Regions from separate parts of the Streptomyces sp. NPDC019396 genome, predicted to be linked through region 2. Evidence: riboswitches for the same ligand, from Rfam matches in the RefSeq annotation. Region 2 holds a riboswitch; the other holds the start of a gene.
What was found. A riboswitch is a leader RNA that binds a small molecule or an ion and turns the genes downstream of it on or off. The one in region 2 is predicted to bind S-adenosylmethionine.

Region 1 (9,197 bases), on a different contig from region 2:
TACCTGTGGTAATCCAACCCTTTCGAGCGGACCGGGGGAAGGGGTCGGCCGGCATCGGATGCCACTTCCGAAGCGCCCCGGCCCCGCACCAGCAGGGTCCCCATCACGGTGCGGCGGTGCAGGACCGCGCGGCCGGCGCGGGTGGTGGGGGCGAGTTGTTCCCGGTCGCGCGGCAGGGCATCGACCGGCCGCTGCTGCTCCTCGGGACCGACGGCTTCCAGGACGAGCGGTTCGAGCGGTCCTGGTCGGCACTGCTGAGCCGGTCCCCGGGATGCGTCGCCCGTCGGCGGCTCGGCCACGCCAGCCACTGGGTGTTCACCGACTACGCGGCCCTCGTACCGCAGTTGGCGGCGGCGGGGCTGATGACCGCGGAGGGCCGGGCGGCCATGGTCGGCGGGATCGACCCGGTCGTGTCGGTGCCGTGGGTACGGGAGCGGTTGCGCGCTTTCTTCGTCCGGTACGTGGGCGGGGCGATGAGCTGGCGGGACCGCGGCGGCGACCTGGCGGGGGGCTGACGGCTGCCTGGTGCGGGTCAGGCGGAGGCCCCGCGTCCGCCAGGCGGGGCCCGGCGGATGAAGCCACCCGTGTGCACCAGAAGTTCAGGCCAAAGCACGCTGCGTCCTGAACCGGATCAGTGCCGATCAGAATCGGACTCACGGAGGTACGCCGGAACAATTTGCGGTGGGATGGTCCGGATACGGCAGTTGTGGGCATCGCAGTCGGCAGTATCCGTCCTGGAGGCAAGTATGGAAGGCTTCACCGCTCCCGTCTCTTTGGAGTCCGACCTAGGGGCCCCGGCCCTGGAGACTTCGGTATGCCGGTGCGGCGCCCGGGCCCCGCTGAGCGAGACCCCGCCCGGGTCGGCGGAGGAGCGGTTCCGGGGACTGCTGGAAGCGGCGCCTGACGCGATGGTGATCGTGGACGACGCCGGGACCATCCGGCTCGTCAACGCCCAGACCGAGGCGCTCTTCGGCTACCAGCGCGACGAATTGCTCGGACGACCCGTCGAGATCCTCGTACCCCAGCGCTTCCGCGACACCCACGCCTCCCATCGCGACAGCTACACCGACAACAGACAGGTACGCCCCATGGGCGCCGGACTCGAACTCCACGGCGTACGCAGGGACGGCACCGAGTTCCCCGTCGAAATCAGCCTCAGCCCACTCGAAACCACCGACGGACTCCTCGTCTCCGCCGCCGTACGCGACGTCAGCGAACGCAAGGCGGCGGAGGAAAGGTTCCGTTCGTTACTGGAGTCCGCCCCTGACGCGATGGTGATCGTGGACGACGCCGGGACCATCCGGCTCGTCAACGCCCAGACCGAGGCGCTCTTCGGCTACCAGCGCGACGAATTGCTCGGACGACCCGTCGAGATCCTCGTACCCCAGCGCTTCCGCGACACCCACGCCTCCCATCGCGACAGCTACACCGACAACAGACAGGTACGCCCCATGGGCGCCGGACTCGAACTCCACGGCGTACGCAGGGACGGCACCGAGTTCCCCGTCGAAATCAGCCTCAGCCCACTCGAAACCACCGACGGACTCCTCGTCTCCGCCGCCGTACGCGACGTCAGCGAACGCAAGACGGCGGAGATCCAGCTCACCGCCCTCTACGAGCAGCAGCGGCATGTCGCCCTCACTCTCCAGCGCAGTCTCATGGGCACCCCGCCCGATGTTCCCGGACTCACCACGGCCAGCCGCTACCTGCCCGCGACGCAGGGCGCGGGTGTCGGGGGCGACTGGTTCGACCTCGTGCCGCTGGGGGCGGGGCGGGTCGGCATCCTCATCGGCGATGTCATGGGACGCGGACTCGAAGCCGCCGCGATCATGGGGCAGTTGCGCTCCGCGGCGCACGCCCTCGCGAAGACCGGGATGCAGCCGCGCCAGCTCATGCAGTCCCTGGACGCCATCGTCGCCGAGCTGGACGGCCCCGACCAGCTCGTCACCTGCTGCTATCTGGTCCTGGCCCCGGACGCGGGCGAGGTGACCGTGTGCTCGGCGGGCCATCTGCCCGCCCTGGTCGCCGAACCGAGCCTGCCGGTGCGGGCGCTCGACGCGCCGGTGAGCGTGCCGCTGGGCGTGGGTGACCACCTCCACCAGCAGACCACCCTGGCAGTCGCGCCGGGCTCCAGTCTCGTCCTGTTCACGGACGGGTTGATAGAGACCCCCGACGGCGATATCGAGGACCAGCTCGACGCACTGGTCGCCGCACTGGACAAGGCCTTCATGTCCACGTCCGACCTGGAGGCCGCGGTGGACGACGTGCTCTCCTCCGTGCTGCCCGCCACCGAAGACCACCACGACGACGTGACCCTGCTCATCGCCCAGCTTCCCGCCGCTCCCCTGGCCACCGCCTCGACCAAGCTGCCTGCCACCGCCGCCTCGGTGTCCAAGGCACGCGCATTCCTCACCACCGCGCTGCGCTCCTGGGGCTGCGACGACCTGGTCGACAACGCCCAGCTCCTGGTGTCCGAGGTGGTCACCAACGCCATCAGACACGGTCAGGGCCCGGTACGGCTGTGCATGCGCCGCAACGCGACGGAGCTGACGGTGGAGGTGAGCGACAGCAGCCACCATCTGCCGCAGCCGCGGATCGCCGAAGCGGACGACGAGTCGGGGCGCGGGCTGATCCTGGTCGAAACCCTGGCCGGGAGCTGGGGGGTACGGCCGAATGACGACGGCAAGACGACGTGGTTCACGCTGCTGCTGAGGGGCGTGTCACCGCTCGCCGTGTGAGCGCGTTCAGCGCGAGCGGGCGACGAAAAGGCGGGGCACAAAAAACACGAGGGCGGCACCCCCCTGGGAGTGGGGGTGCCGCCCTCGTTTCAGGACGGTCGATCAACCTTCGCCCGAAGCCCGGAGACGTGAAGCCCTGAGCCCGGAACGTTCAGGTCGATCAGAAGTCCATGTCACCGCCGGGCATGCCACCCGGAGCAGCCGCAGCGGACTTCTCCGGCTTGTCGGCGATGACGGCCTCGGTGGTGAGGAACAGCGCGGCGATGGAGGCCGCGTTCTGCAGCGCGGAGCGCGTCACCTTCGCCGGGTCGATGATGCCCTCGGCGACCAGGTCGACGTACTCGCCGGTCGCGGCGTTCAGGCCGTGACCCGGGGTCAGGTTGCGCACCTTCTCCACCACGACACCGCCCTCGAGGCCGGCGTTGACGGCGATCTGCTTCAGCGGGGCCTCGAGCGCCAGCTTGACGGCGGCGGCACCGGTGGCCTCGTCGCCCTCGAGCTCCAGCTTCTCGAAGACCTGGGAGGCCTGGAGCAGGGCCACGCCGCCACCGGCGACGATGCCCTCCTCGACGGCCGCCTTCGCGTTGCGAACGGCGTCCTCGATGCGGTGCTTGCGCTCCTTGAGCTCCACCTCGGTCGCGGCACCGGCCTTGATGACGGCCACGCCGCCGGCCAACTTCGCAAGGCGCTCCTGGAGCTTCTCGCGGTCGTAGTCCGAGTCGGAGTTCTCGATCTCGGCGCGGATCTGGTTGACGCGGCCCTGGACCTGCTCGCTGTCACCGGCACCGTCGACGATGGTCGTCTCGTCCTTGGTGATGACGACCTTGCGGGCGCGGCCCAGCAGGTCGAGACCGGCGTTCTCCAGCTTGAGGCCGACCTCCTCGGAGATGACCGTGCCACCGGTGAGGATGGCGATGTCGCCGAGCATGGCCTTGCGGCGGTCACCGAAGCCCGGGGCCTTGACGGCGACGGACCGGAAGGTGCCGCGGATCTTGTTGACGACCAGGGTCGACAGGGCCTCGCCCTCGACGTCCTCGGCGATGATCAGCAGCGGCTTGCCCGACTGCATGACCTTCTCCAGCAGCGGGAGCAGGTCCTTGACCGAGGAGATCTTGGAGTTGACGATCAGGATGTACGGGTCCTCCAGCGAGGCCTCCATACGCTCCATGTCGGTGGCGAAGTACGCCGAGATGTAGCCCTTGTCGAAGCGCATACCCTCGGTGAGCTCCAGCTCCAGACCGAAGGTCTGGGACTCCTCGACGGTGATGACGCCTTCCTTGCCGACCTTGTCCATCGCCTCGGCGATGAGCTCGCCGATCTGGGTGTCGGCGGCGGAGATGGAGGCGGTGGAGGCGATCTGCTCCTTGGTCTCGACCTCCTTGGCCTGGTCGAGCAGCGCACCGGAGACGGCCTCGACGGCCTTCTCGATACCGCGCTTCAGAGCCATCGGGTTGGCGCCGGCCGCCACGTTGCGCAGGCCCTCGCGGACCAGCGCCTGGGCGAGAACCGTCGCGGTGGTCGTACCGTCACCGGCGACGTCGTCCGTCTTCTTGGCGACTTCCTTGACCAGCTCGGCGCCGATCTTCTCGTAAGGGTCCTCGAGCTCGATCTCCTTGGCGATGGAGACACCATCGTTGGTGATCGTGGGGGCGCCCCACTTCTTCTCGAGGACGACGTTCCGGCCCTTGGGGCCAAGAGTGACCTTGACGGCGTCGGCGAGCTGGTTCATCCCGCGCTCGAGACCGCGCCGTGCCTCCTCGTCGAACGCGATGATCTTGGCCATGTGAAGTGGTCCTCCCGGACTTGGGGGTCTCCCCGTGCCCGCGCAGGGCTACGGGGGAGGATGCTTCCGGACCGCGCTGGTGCCCGCGACGGACGGCCTGCACGCCTTGTGGTTCCTTGCCCCACTCGGCCTGCGAGCCTCACCGACCCGGTCCTTCGTTGTCACTCTCACTCGTAGAGTGCTAACGCCAATGATTAGCACTCGGACCCCTCGAGTGCAAGCGGCTTCGAAGAAGCCTCGACCAGGGGTGGTGGTCGGGCGACGGGCGGGAGCGAACGGCTCCGAAGAATCCTCGACGGAGCCACCGACGTGCTGGACGCGGGCAGCACGGAGGGCCCGCACCCCCTTGGTACGGGCCCTCCGTGACGTGATGCGCAGGTCTCCAGTCCGGCGCTTCAGCCGGCCAGCCGGACCATGTCCGCCTGCGGCCCCTTCTGACCCTGCGAGATCTCGAACTCGACCCGCTGGCCCTCCTCCAGGGTGCGGTACCCGTCCATCTGGATCGCGCTGTAGTGGACGAAAACATCCGCACCACCGTCGACCGCGATGAAGCCGTACCCCTTCTCCGCGTTGAACCACTTGACGGTGCCCTGAGCCATGCCTAACTCCCCTATTACTGGCCCTTGCACAGGACCGCACTTCGCGGACCCGGGTCAGAACTCGCCCACGAAGAGTTCCCGTGAGCTCCCGTGCAGGAAGCAGCGAGGAACCCCTGTGAACGTGCGCCGGAACGCGTCGACCGCGGCTGAATGTATCTGTCCAACTGCCCTCTGCAACAGGTCAAACGGACGAGAAATCTGAGCATGGCTGATCGGGCAACCATGCCCAACTCCGAGCAATCCCGGGCAAGTCAGGCCGGGCAAAGCGCACAAAACGCGCAAGTAGCTCGAACACTTTGGCTGTTTCTTGTCGCGCGCGGTCGCATTCTCATATGCCCACGGCACAACCCAGCGAGGGGAGATGACCCCAACTCTACCGTGCGGCGTTCAACGGAATCGCCCCCTCCGCAGAGCTTGCGGAGGGGGCGCACCGGGTGACGGAACGTGCTGTACGCAGGGTCAGGAACGTGCCGTACACAGGTCGGAAAGGGCCGTTCAGGGGGTGTCCGAGCGCGGCTCACCCACCCGCGACGGCGGGGATGATCGACACACCGGCGCCGTCCGGCGTCGCCGTCTCGAGGCCCTGCTCGAAGCGCACGTCGTCGTCGTTGACGTAGACGTTCACGAAGCGGCGCAGCTTGCCCTGGTCGTCCAGCACCCGGGCGGCGATTCCGGTGTGGTTCTTCTCCAGGTCGGCGATGACCTCGCCGAGTGTCGTGCCCTCCGCCGCGACCTCGGAGCGGCCCCCGGTGTAGGTGCGCAGGATGGTGGGGATGCGGACGTTGACGCTCATGCGAGGCCAGCCTCTCGGAAGGAGTCCAGGTTCGGGCGGATGACGGCGGTCATACCCGTGGTCGGGACCACCGCGTCGAGGGTCTTGAGGCCATCACCCGTGTTGACGACCACCGTGGTGAGCGACGGGTCGATGACTCCGGCCTCGATCAGCTTCTTCGCCACGCCGAGGGTGGTACCACCAGCGGTCTCGGTGAAGATGCCCTCCGTACGGGCCAGCAGCTTGACCGCTGCCACGATCTCCTCGTCCGTGACGTCCTCGACCGCTCCGCCCGTGCGGCGGCAGATGTCCAGGACGTAGGGTCCGTCCGCCGGGTTGCCGATCGCCAGCGACTTCGCGATGGTGTCGGGCTTCTGCGGCCGTACGACGTCGTGGCCCGCCTTGAAGGCCACGGACACCGGGGAGCAGCCCTCGGCCTGGGCGCCGAAGATCTTGTACGGCTTGTCCTCGACGAGCCCCAGCTTGATCAGCTCCTGGAGCCCCTTGTCGATCTTGGTGAGCTGGGAGCCCGAGGCGATGGGGATGACGAGCTGGTCGGGCAGCCGCCAGCCGAGCTGCTCGCAGATCTCGTAGGCCAGGGTCTTGGAGCCCTCGGCGTAGTACGGGCGCAGATTGACGTTGACGAAGCCCCAGCCCTCGCCGGCCGGGTCGCCGATGAGCTCGGAGCAGAAGCGGTTGACTGCGTCGTAGTTGCCCTCGATGCCGATGAGCTCACCGCCGTAGACCGCGGCCATGACGACCTTGCCCTGCTCCAGGTCGTGCGGGATGAACACGCAGGACCGGAATCCGGCCCGGGCCGCCGCGGCGCCGACCGCGCCCGCGAGATTGCCGGTGGAGGAGCAGGACAGGGTGGTGAAGCCGAAGGCGCGGGCGGCCTCGATGGCCTGCGCGACCACGCGGTCCTTGAAGGAGTGGGTCGGGTTTCCGGAGTCGTCCTTCACATACAGCGCGCCGGTGACGCCCAGCTCACGGGCGAGGTTGTCGGCCTTGACCAGCTTGGTCCAGCCCGGGTTCAGATTGGGCTTGTCCGCCACGTCGGCGGGGACGGGCAGCAGCGGGGCGTAGCGCCAGATGTTGGCCGGACCGTTCTCGATCCGCTTGCGCAGGCTCTCCGGGTCGCCGGTCGGCAGGTCGTACGCCACTTCGAGGGGGCCGAAACAGAGCTGGCAGGCGAAGACGGGGCCGAGCGGGACGGTCTCGCCGCACTCGCGACAGGAGAGGCCGGAGGCGGGTCCGAGGTCGACGGTGCCGGGGGTTTCGGGGGTGGCGTCGGTCTGTACAGCCATGGAGGGGAGGCCCTTTCTCCTCATCTTCCTCATGGCGCATCTCGCCATGAGACGGATTTGGCACCTTCCCTAGCCGGGAGCCTCGATTGCGCCGCGGTGACGACACCGAGCAACGAGACCGGCTGGAGGGTTGCCGGGGCTTCAACGGGCCGTATCCCTCTGCCCCTCTGGATGAGCGGTATGTGATTGTCGGCGGGTGCGACGTGCGCTGGTGCGCGATGCGCGCCGTGCTGTCGGTGCGATCGGCATGCGATGGTCGTCCGCGTTGTTCAAGACTGTAACCGACCCCCCGGGCCGCTGAGACGGGTCGTCCGATCCGCGAGACAGAGAGATGGAGATCACGTGCTGGAAGAGGTGGAGCGCTGGCTTGCACGGCGGTCCTGGTCCGTGGCCGACCGCCCGCTCGACCGGCTCGTCGCCGCGAAGCGCGCGGCCCGGCACGGCGGCACGGTCAGCGTGGTGCTCCCAGCCCTGAACGAGGAGGCGACGGTCGGCGAGATCGTCGGCGTCATCCGGCGCGAGCTGATGACGGACGAGGTGCCGCTGGTGGACGAGCTGGTGGTGGTGGACTCCGGCTCGACGGACCGTACGGCCGAGGTGGCGGCGAAGGCGGGTGCGCGGGTCGAGCACCGCGACGCGATACTCCCGCGGCTTCCGGCGCTGCCCGGCAAGGGTGAGGTGCTGTGGCGCTCGCTGCTGGTCACCAGCGGGGAGATCGTCTGTTTCGTGGACGCGGACCTCAGGGAGTTCTCGGCGGACTTCGTCACCGGGATCGTCGGACCCCTGCTGACCGAGCCGGATGTGCACTTCGTGAAGGCGATGTACGACCGCCCGCTCGGGGACACGCCCGGCCAGGGCGGTCGGGTGACCGAGCTGGTGGCCAGGCCGCTGCTCAACCTGCACTGGCCGCAGCTCGCCGGTTTCGTCCAGCCGCTGGGCGGGGAGTACGCGGCCCGGCGCTCACTGCTGGAGCGGCTGCCTTTCCCGGTCGGCTACGGGGTGGAACTCGGGCTGCTGGTGGACGCGCTGCACACGGTCGGGCTCGACGCGCTGGCCCAGGTCGACGTGGGCGTGCGGCTGCACCGGCACCAGGACGGGCAGGCGCTGGGCAGGATGGCGGCGGCGATCTACCGGACGGCTCAGCTGCGGCTTTCGCGTGGGCATTTGGTGCGCCCGGCGCTGACGCAGTTCGAGCGCGGCGAGGACGGTTTCGTACCGCGGACGCATGAGGTGGACACGGAGGAACGGCCGCCGATGGCGGAGATCGCGGAGTACGCGGCGCACCGGGCGGCGTGACGCACGGAGGCGGCTCGGCGGCGGGCCGCGGGGTGGCCGGCGTGACCGCGGAGGCGCCGAGCCAGGGTGCGGCGGGCGTGACCCTCGCGGGCGCCGGGCGCGGCGTGCGCAGCAGGAGCAGTGAGATTGTCTACCTTGCCCAGATATGACCCATTCACCGAGATCTCCCCGCCCACCCCTCTTCCTCCTCTTCCTCCTCTCCGTCCTCGTCTGCGCCTCGGCTGTGCTGCTGACCCCGGGCCCGGCAGCCGCCGACACGGGCGGACTCGCCGCGCCCCGGGCCCGGACCGAGCGGCTGTGGCTGCTCGGCGGTGTCGCCGTGACGCTCACGGCGGCCGGGGTGATCGCGATGGTCGCGACCCGCGGCAACCGCCGCCGGGACCCCTGAAACCGGACAGCACACCTGGCCGGGCCGCCCGTCCGGGCCTCTGTACGTTTGAGCGGATACCTCACGGGCTAGGTTGCCGACATGGTCTCCGAGCGCGCGGCGCAGGTACTCGTCGCCTCCAACCGCGGTCCGGTCACATACGCCTTCCGTGAGGACGGCACGCTGGACGCCCGGCGCGGCGGCGGCGGTCTGGTCTCCGGACTGTCGGCCATCGGCCCTGACGCGGGCGCCCTGTGGGTGTGCTCCGCGCTCGGCGACGGCGACCGCGAGGCGGTGCGCCGCGGAGTCGCGGAGCCCGGCGTGCTGATGCTCGA
Region 2 (9,197 bases):
ACCCTTGCGGTCGCCTGCATGGTTCCTCCGCTTCGTCGGGGAGATCGTCCGGCCGTGCACCGATGCGCGGATGCTACCCCCGTCGGCCCCCTGTCAGCACCGCAATCGACAGGCTTTCGCTGGGCCGTTCGGGCTGGACAAGCGGTACTGACACACCGAACGGCACCCCCGGGAGTGAGGGCTGGATAAGCGACCGACATAATGTCGGTCGTGGCGACAGCAACGACAGTAGAAACCGGGCACGCGCACCCGTCGGTCAATCGGCCGAACCTCACCAGCGTCGGAACCATCATCTGGCTGAGTTCCGAGCTGATGTTCTTCGCGGCCCTCTTCGCGATGTACTTCACCCTGCGATCGGTGATGGGTGCCGAGTACTGGGCAGAGCAGGCTTCGGCCCTGAACTTCCCCTTCTCGGCCACCAACACCACGATCCTGGTGCTCTCCTCCCTCACCTGCCAGCTCGGCGTGTTCGCCGCCGAGCGCGGTGACGTGAAGAAGCTCCGCACCTGGTTCGTGATCACGTTCGTGATGGGTGCGATCTTCATCGGCGGCCAGGTGTTCGAGTACACCGAGCTGGTCAAGCACGAGGGCCTCTCGCTCTCGTCCGACCCGTACGGCTCGGTCTTCTACCTCACCACCGGCTTCCACGGTCTGCACGTGACGGGCGGTCTGATCGCCTTCCTGCTGGTACTCGGCAGGACGTACGCGGCCCGGAGGTTCACCCACGAGCAGGCAACCGCCGCCATCGTCGTGTCCTACTACTGGCACTTCGTCGATGTCGTCTGGATCGGCCTCTTCGCCACGATCTACATGATCAAGTAGCCGGGCCCGTACCCGCACCCATTCCAGAAGCATCGACGCAGAAGATCCTGACACCGGGGTAATCCGTGAAAAAGCTCTCCGTACGACGACGCCATCCGCTGGCGGCAGTCGTCGTCCTACTCCTCGCGCTGGCGGCCACTGGGGGGCTGTACGCCGCGTTCGCTCCGACGGACAAGGCCCAGGCTGACGAAACCGCCCAGTCCCTCGACATCGAGGAGGGGAAGAAGCTCTACGAAGTCGGCTGCGGCAGCTGCCACGGAGACGGCGGTCAGGGCACCTCTGATGGCCCGTCCCTGGTCGGCGTGGGCGCCGCTGCCGTGGACTTCCAGGTCGGCACCGGCCGTATGCCCGCGCAGCAGCCGGGTGCCCAGGTGCCGAAGAAGAAGGTCATCTACACCCAGGCCGAGATCAAGGCGCTCGCCGCCTACATCTCCTCCCTGGGCGCCGGCCCGGCCATTCCGACCGAGAGCCAGTACAACCCCGAAGGCGCGGACATCGCCCGTGGTGGCGACCTGTTCCGCACCAACTGCGCCCAGTGCCACAACTTCACCGGTGAGGGTGGCGCGCTGACGTACGGCAAGTACGCCCCGACCCTCGAAGGCGTGACCGAGAAGCACATCTACGAGGCCATGCAGACCGGCCCGCAGAACATGCCCTCCTTCGGTGACGGCATCATGCCGGACCAGGAGAAGAAGGACATCATCGCGTACATCAAGACCGTCAACAGTGGCGAGTCGGAGGCCCCGGGCGGTCTGACCCTGGGCAACCTCGGCCCCGTCACCGAGGGTCTGTTCGCCTGGATCTTCGGTCTGGGCTCCCTGATCGCAGTCGCCATCTGGGTCGCGGCCCACACCGCTAAGGCCAAGAAGTCATGAGTAGCCAAGACATTCCAGAAGAGTCCCTGCCCGCTGAGCAGGGCCACGCGCGCGGAGCGGTAGCCACCACCGAGGATCCGTTCTCGGACCCCGGGCTGCCGGCACACAAGCCGCGCATCCAGGACATCGACGAGCGGGCCGCCCGGCGGTCCGAGCGCACTGTCGCCCTGCTGTTCACGCTCTCGATGCTGGCCACCATCGGCTTCATCGCGTCGTACGTGATCTTCCCGGTCGACCAGATCGTCTACATCTGGCCGATCGGCCACATCAGCTCGCTGAACTTCGCGCTCGGCATGACGCTCGGCATCGCGCTGTTCTGCATCGGCGCCGGCGCGGTCCACTGGGCCCGCACGCTGATGTCGGACGTGGAGGTCCCCGACGAGCGTCACGCCGTCGCCGCGGAGCCCGAGGTCAGGGCCAAGGTCATGGCCGACTTCAAGGCGGGCGCCGAGGAGTCCGGCTTCGGCCGCCGCAAGCTCATCCGCAACACGATGTTCGGCGCGATGGCCATGGTCCCGCTGTCCGGCGTGATGCTGCTGCGCGACCTGGGCCCGCTGCCCGAGGTCAAGCTGCGCAAGACGCTGTGGGCCAAGGGCAAGCTGCTCATCAACATGAACACCAACGAGCCGCTGCGCCCCGAGGACATCGCCGTCGGTTCGCTGAGCTTCGCCAAGCCCGACGGGCTCGAGGAGCACGACCACAGCTTCCAGACCGAGATCGCCAAGGCTGCCCTGATGCTCGTCCGGATCCAGCCGGATGAGATCAAGGACAAGAAGGAACTCGACTGGTCGGTCGGCGGCATCGTGGCCTACTCGAAGATCTGCACCCACGTCGGATGCCCGATCTCCCTGTACGAGCAGCAGACGCACCACGTCCTGTGCCCGTGCCACCAGTCCACCTTCGACCTCTCCGACGGCGCCCGCGTCATCTTCGGCCCAGCCGGACACCCGCTTCCGCAGTTGCAGATCGGCGTGAATGACGAGGGCTACCTCGAGGCGCTCGGCGACTTCGAGGTACCCGTCGGCCCTGCCTTCTGGGAGCGCGGATGAGCACCAACGACGAGAACAGGCGCGAAGCCTCCAAGGGCGAGCGGATCGCCGACTGGGCTGACGGCCGGCTCGGGATCTACTCCCTGGCCAAGGCCAACATGCGCAAGATCTTCCCGGACCACTGGTCCTTCATGCTGGGTGAGGTCGCGCTCTACAGCTTCATCATCATCATCCTCACGGGTGTGTATCTGACGCTGTTCTTCCACCCGTCGATGAACGAGGTGGAGTACCACGGCCCGTACGAGCCGATGCAGGGTGTGCTGATGTCGGAGGCGTACGCCTCCACCCTGAACATCAGCTTCGAGGTCCGCGGCGGTCTGCTCATCCGGCAGATCCACCACTGGGCGGCGCTGATCTTCCTCGCGGCGATGTTCGTGCACATGATGCGCGTCTTCTTCACGGGTGCCTTCCGCAAGCCGCGTGAGATCAACTGGCTGTTCGGCTTCCTGCTGTTCGTCCTCGGCATGTTCACCGGTTTCACCGGTTACTCGCTCCCGGACGACCTGCTCTCCGGCACCGGTGTCCGCTTCACCCAGGGCGCGATCCTGTCCATGCCGATCGTCGGCACGTACATCTCGATGTTCCTGTTCGGCGGGGAGTTCCCCGGCGACGACTTCGTCGCCCGGTTCTACTCGATCCACATCCTGCTGCTGCCGGGCATCATGCTCGGCCTGCTGGTGGCGCACCTGATCCTGGTCTTCTACCACAAGCACACGCAGTTCGCGGGCCCCGGACGGACCAACAAGAACGTCGTCGGCATGCCCCTGCTGCCGGTCTACATGGCCAAGGCCGGAGGCTTCTTCTTCCTGGTCTTCGGTGTGATCGCGGTGATCGCCGCGATCGCGCAGATCAACCCGATCTGGGCCATGGGTCCGTACCGCCCGGACCAGGTGTCCACCGGCGCCCAGCCCGACTGGTACATGGGCTTCGCCGAGGGTCTGATCCGCTTCATGCCGGGCTGGGAGATCAATCTCTGGGGCCACACGCTGGTCCTCGGCGTCCTCATTCCGCTGGTGCTGTTCCCGCTCGTGCTCGGACTGATCGCGGTCTACCCGTTCGTCGAGGCCTGGGTCACCGGCGACAAGCGGGAGCACCACATCGCGGACCGGCCGCGCAACGCGCCGACCCGTACCGCGTTCGGTGTCGCCTGGGTGACGGCGTACATGGTCATGCTGATCGGTGGTGGAAACGACCTCTGGGCGACCCACTTCCACCTGTCGATCAACTCGATCACCTGGTTCGTCCGGATCTTCTTCATCGCCGGACCGGTCATCGCCTTCATCATCACCAAGCGGATCTGCCTCGGCCTCCAGCGCCGGGACAAGGACAAGGTGCTGCACGGACGTGAGTCCGGCATCATCAAGCGCCTGCCGCACGGTGAGTTCGTGGAGATCCACGAGCCGCTGTCGCACGGTGACCGGTACAAGCTCACGGCCCACGAGCAGTACGAGCAGGTCGAGATCGGCCCGACGGTCGACGAGAACGGCGTCGAGCGCAAGGTCAAGCGGTCCGAGAAGCTCCGCGCGAAGCTCAGCAAGGGCTTCTTCGGCGAGGGGAACCAGATCCCCAAGGCAACCGCCGAGGAGTACCAGGAGATCACCAGCGGCCACGGCCACCACTGATCTCCGTTGATCATGACCTGTTGATCCGCTGATCGCCACGGCAGGAGCCCCGTCCACCCGGTGGACGGGGCTCTTTGCCGTAACCGGGGGTGGATAGGGTGGGGGTATCCCGTTCGTACGGACCAACCAGGAGCGACCATGAGCGCTGTGACCCCCGCTGGTGGGGGTGCCCCCAGCGGAGCGAGGGTGAGGCTGACCGCGGCGGGCCGTTCCTGGCCCCGGGTACTGGACTCCCTGCTGTACGGGCACGACCAGAGCGCCGGGGACACGGCCTGGGCGATGGACCGCATCCTGCGCGGCGAGGCGACGGACGCGCAGATCGCCGGGTTCGCGGTGGCGCTGAGGGCCAAGGGCGAGACGGTCGAGGAGATCTCCGGCCTGGTTCGCACCATGTACGAGCACGCCCGGCTGATCGAGGTCCCCGGGCGGACGGTGGACATCGTCGGCACCGGTGGCGACGGTGCCAAGACCGTCAACATCTCCACCATGTCCGCGATCGTGGTCGCCGGCACCGGCGCCAAGGTCGTCAAGCACGGCAACCGCGCGGCGTCCAGCGCGAGCGGTGCGTCGGACGTGCTGGAGAAGCTCGGGGTCAATCTGGAGCTGACGCCTGACCGGGTTGCCGCGGTCGCCGAGGAAGCAGGGATCACCTTCTGCTTCGCCGTGAAGTTCCATCCCGCGCTGCGCCATGTGGCCGCGGCGCGCAAGGAACTCGGCATCCGCACGACGTTCAACTTCCTGGGGCCGCTGACCAACCCCGCACGGGTGAAATCCCAGGCCACCGGGGTCGCGGACGCCCGGATGGCGCCCATCATGGCGGGCGTGCTCGCCGAGCGCGGTTCGAGCGCGCTGGTGTTCCGCGGCGACGACGGCCTGGACGAGCTCACCACGACCGCGACCTCCCGGGTCTGGGTCGTACGCGACGGCACGGTGCGCGAGGAGGCCTTCGACCCCCGGGATCTGGGTATCGAGCTCGTTCCGGTGGAGGCCCTGCGCGGCGCCGACGCCTCGTACAACGCCGATGTCGCACGCCGGCTGCTGGCCGGCGAGCAGGGCCCCGTCCGTGACGCCGTACTGCTGAACTCGGCGGCTGCGCTGGTCGCGCTGGACCCGGGTGCCGGCACCCTGGCGGAGCAACTCCGGGACGGGATCGCCAAGGCGGCGGAGTCCATCGACTCGGGGTCGGCGAAGCGGGCACTGGAGCGCTGGGTGGCGGCCAGCAACCGCTGAGAAGCCGAGAGGAGTGACGCGAGGCGCAGTCCGGATGGCGGACTGCGCCTTGCGCGTTTCGCGACGTGTGGCAGGATGCCTTTCAAGGTCATGAGTGACAGCGATGACGGCCCCGGCCCGCTGTCCGGCAACCCTCCGTCCGTGGCGGGGTGCCCCGGGTGAAGACCAGGCTGTGGGCAGCGAGGTCCACGGCAAGCGCGGACCCCTTGCCGCCCCTGGGGTCCTGGTCCTCGAGGGAGCGATTCTCGTGAGCAAGCGAATGCGGTAGGGCCTCCCGGCCCCTTCCTCCCCACCTCCGTGCCGGCGCCCGTCGTCGCCGCGTCGAGGCATCACCCGTATACCGGACGGCAGTTGTGCCGCCGTGCGGGTGCTTCACAGCCATTCGCCCCTGTCACCCGGGAGACACCGCCATGCCCGCACGCCTGAACTCCGTCGCAACCGCAACCGCAACCGCAACCGCAACCGCAACCGCAACCGAGACCGCCACCGTCTCCGGTTCCGAAGACTCCTGCCGCCCCGCCCCGCTGCCCGTGCTCGGCCGCGATGTCACCGTGCCGCTCGTGGTGGGTGGCGAAGTCAGCTACGCCGCCCTCGACTACGCGGCCAGCGCGCCCGCCTTGCAGCGGGTGTGGGACGACGTCGCCGCGTACGCCCCCTACTACGGCAGCGTCCACCGGGGCGCGGGGTACCTCTCCCAGCTGTCCACCGAGCTGTTCGAGAACAGCCGGGTGACGGTCCACCAGTTCCTCGGCTGCCGGGAATCTGACCAGGTGGTCTTCACCCGCTCGACCACGGACTCGCTCAACCTGCTCGCCGCGGCCCTGCCCGAGGGCTGCCGGGTCTTCGTCTTCGAGACCGAGCACCATGCCGCGCTGCTGCCGTGGCGGGACGCCGACGTCACCTATCTGGACGCACCGCGCACCCCGGCTGAAGCGGTGCGGACCCTGGAGGCCGCGCTCGTCGGCCGGGAGCCCCACGGCCCCGCGCTGGTCTGTGTCACCGGCGCCTCCAACGTCACCGGGGAGCTGTGGCCCGTACGGGAACTCGCCGCCGCCGCGCATGCGCACGGCGCGCGGATCGTGCTGGACGCCGCCCAGCTCGCCCCGCACCACCCCGTCTCCGTACGGGATCTGGACGTCGACTGGGTGGCCTTCTCGGGGCACAAGCTGTACGCGCCGTTCGGCTCGGGTGTGCTCGCCGGGCGGGCGGACTGGTTGCAGGCCGCCGAGCCCTACCTCGCGGGCGGCGGTGCCTCGCGCACGGTGTCCCGGCGCACCGACGGAGGTGTCGACGTGGACTGGCACACCACGGCTGCCCGCCATGAGGCCGGTTCGCCGAACGTCATCGGCGCCTATGCCATCGCTTCCGCCTGCAAGGCGCTGACCGAGGCCGGGTTCGAGGGTCTCGTCGCACGTGAGCGGGAACTCACCGAGCGGATCCGCGCGGGCCTCGCCGAGGTGCCCGAGGTCAGGGTGCTGTCGCTGTTCGGGGAGCAGGCCGCCAGGGTCGGGGTGCTGTCCTTCGTGGTGGAGGGCTGGAACAGCTCGCACTTCGCCGCCGCGCTGTCCGCCGAGTACGGCATCGGTGTCCGCGACGGACTCTTCTGCGCCCACCCGCTGGTCAGCACCCTGCTGGGGAGCGACCCGGCCGAGGCCGCGGAGTGCGGGGCCCCGGACGCCTCGGCGGGGGAGCGGTCCCTGAACGCGATCCGGGTCAGCTTCGGTGCCGGCACCCCGGACGAGCACGTCGAGCGGTTCGTCGGAGCCGTCAGGGAGCTGGTACGCGAGGGCGCCCGATGGGACTACCGCACCGAGAACGGCCGTTGCGTGCCCGTCGTCTGAGCGGGTACAGCGAGGGGACGGCGATCCGCCCGGCCGGACGACCCTCCGCCTCGCGATCGCACACACCAGCCAGCCGTGGCACCAACCTGTCCGGACAACACACCTAGGCGTCGAGGCCGATCGCGAACGCAGCCTCCAGGTCGTGCTGCGAGTACGTACGGAACGCGACATGCGTGTCCGTCGCCTCGACGCCCGGGATCCTGCTGATCCGGCCCGGGATGACATCCGCCAGATCCTCGTGCTGGGCCACCCGGACCATCGCGATGAGGTCGTACGTGCCGGTGACCGAGAAGACCTCGCTGACGTTGTCAAGACCGGCGATCGACTCGGCGATCTCCGGGATGCGGTCCACGCTGGTCTTGATGAGCACGATCGCGGTGATCACGGCTGGCTGTCTCCCTCGGTGGCCGTGGCTTGGGCTTTCACTCTAGCCCCCAGCCGCAGACCGGCCCATGCGTAGCAGAAGCCGATCCCGAAGCCCACCAGATGCGCCAGATAGGCGACTCCGGGGCCCGATGACGTGTCCTGCGCCTCCGCCAGCCATTGCAGGGCAAACCAGAAGAGCAGCACGATCCACGCCGGAAACCGCAGCGGCAGGAAGAAGAGGAACGGAAAGAGACTGGTCACCCGTGCCTTGGGGAAGAGGCACAGAAATGCCCCCAGCACTCCCGAGATGGCTCCCGAGCCGCCCACGAGCGTCTGAGTGGACTGCGCGTTCGCCACGGCGTAGGCGAGGAGTGCCAGATAGCCGCAGCCGACGTAGAAGAGCGCGAACTGCACACGCCCCATCCGCTCCTCGGTCATCGCGCCGAACACGAACAGGAACAGCATGTTGCCGAGCAGGTGCAGCCAGCTTCCGTGGACGAACAGCGCGGTCAGCGGGGTGAGCAGGGCGCGCGGGGAGCCGCGCATGAGCTCGCTCGGGATGACGCCCCAGCGTTCGAAGTATCTGGTGGTACCGACGAGCAGGGTGTCCCCGGTGCCGAAACCGGGGTTGAGCCCGGAGACCGGGCCGATGACGAAGACCAGGCAGCACAGCCCGATCACCCCGTACGTCACCACGGGGCCGCTCATGGTTCCCCGGACCTCCGCCCGGGCCGCTGCCTGCCGCTGCGTCATGCACCCGAGCATGGCTTACCCGGGCCGTGGGCAAGGGCCGCCTCGCCGTGTCACGGCGGCCCCCTGAGGTCGTAGGGTTACGGGGAGTACGCGTGATGAGACGGGAACGGCACGAAGACCGGCGCCGGGGGAGTGGTACGCGGTGGTCAGTGAGACCATCGAGTCGGTCCGGTGCCGCTGGGGGACGCGGTGGAACGGATCTAACCGGCTGGGTGCGGATTCCTGAGATGAGCGCCCGGAACGCACGGAGACATCAGAGGTGACGGATCGTGGAGCGGCCTGACAGCGGCGGGGACCCGGCCGGTGCGGCCGGTGGCGCCGCGGAGGGGCTGGACCGTCCGCTGCCCGAGGGCGTACGGCGCCAGGTGATTGCCCTGGTCTCGGACGCGTTCGGCGGGCTGACGGTCGGCGACCTCCCCGCGCAGCTGCGGCAGTACGCCCGGTTCACCCCCACCCGCCGCGCCAAGTTCGCGGGCAACGCCATGGCCGCGGCCCTCGAAGGCGACCCCGTGTTCCGGCAGCGCATCGGCGAGCGGCTGCGCGAGGCGCAGCCTGAGCTGGCCGGGGCGCTCGAAGCGGGCGCGCCGCCCGCGGCGGCCGACCCGGTGGACGTGGCCGCTGCCGCGTATGTGCTGCGCC

Region 1: it holds a riboswitch for S-adenosylmethionine, as region 2 does, so the genes downstream of both, thrC (threonine synthase) here and ABZ532_RS01740 (aminotransferase class V-fold PLP-dependent enzyme) in region 2, are expected to answer to the same signal.

What each region holds. Positions count from the first base shown of each region.
Region 1 is NZ_JBEYBS010000012.1:93,350-102,546, forward strand. It holds gene ABZ532_RS16115 (hypothetical protein) at 117-515, shown strand; gene ABZ532_RS16120 (PAS domain S-box protein) at 747-2,738, shown strand; gene groL (chaperonin GroEL) at 2,899-4,521, opposite strand; gene ABZ532_RS16130 (cold-shock protein) at 4,917-5,120, opposite strand; gene ABZ532_RS16135 (MoaD/ThiS family protein) at 5,638-5,913, opposite strand; gene thrC (threonine synthase) at 5,910-7,223, opposite strand; SAM riboswitch class I at 7,217-7,377, opposite strand; gene ABZ532_RS16145 (glucosyl-3-phosphoglycerate synthase) at 7,542-8,495, shown strand; gene ABZ532_RS16150 (hypothetical protein) at 8,641-8,883, shown strand; gene ABZ532_RS16155 (trehalose-6-phosphate synthase) at 8,965-9,197, shown strand, end outside.
Region 2 is NZ_JBEYBS010000001.1:375,501-384,697, reverse strand. It holds gene ABZ532_RS01770 (hypothetical protein) at 1-20, opposite strand, end outside; gene ABZ532_RS01765 (heme-copper oxidase subunit III) at 202-822, shown strand; gene ABZ532_RS01760 (c-type cytochrome) at 888-1,697, shown strand; gene ABZ532_RS01755 (Rieske 2Fe-2S domain-containing protein) at 1,694-2,746, shown strand; gene ABZ532_RS01750 (cytochrome bc complex cytochrome b subunit) at 2,743-4,368, shown strand; gene trpD (anthranilate phosphoribosyltransferase) at 4,507-5,598, shown strand; SAM riboswitch class IV at 5,685-5,802, shown strand; gene ABZ532_RS01740 (aminotransferase class V-fold PLP-dependent enzyme) at 6,009-7,439, shown strand; gene ABZ532_RS01735 (Lrp/AsnC ligand binding domain-containing protein) at 7,543-7,824, opposite strand; gene ABZ532_RS01730 (rhomboid family intramembrane serine protease) at 7,821-8,558, opposite strand; gene ABZ532_RS01725 (NYN domain-containing protein) at 8,828-9,197, shown strand, end outside.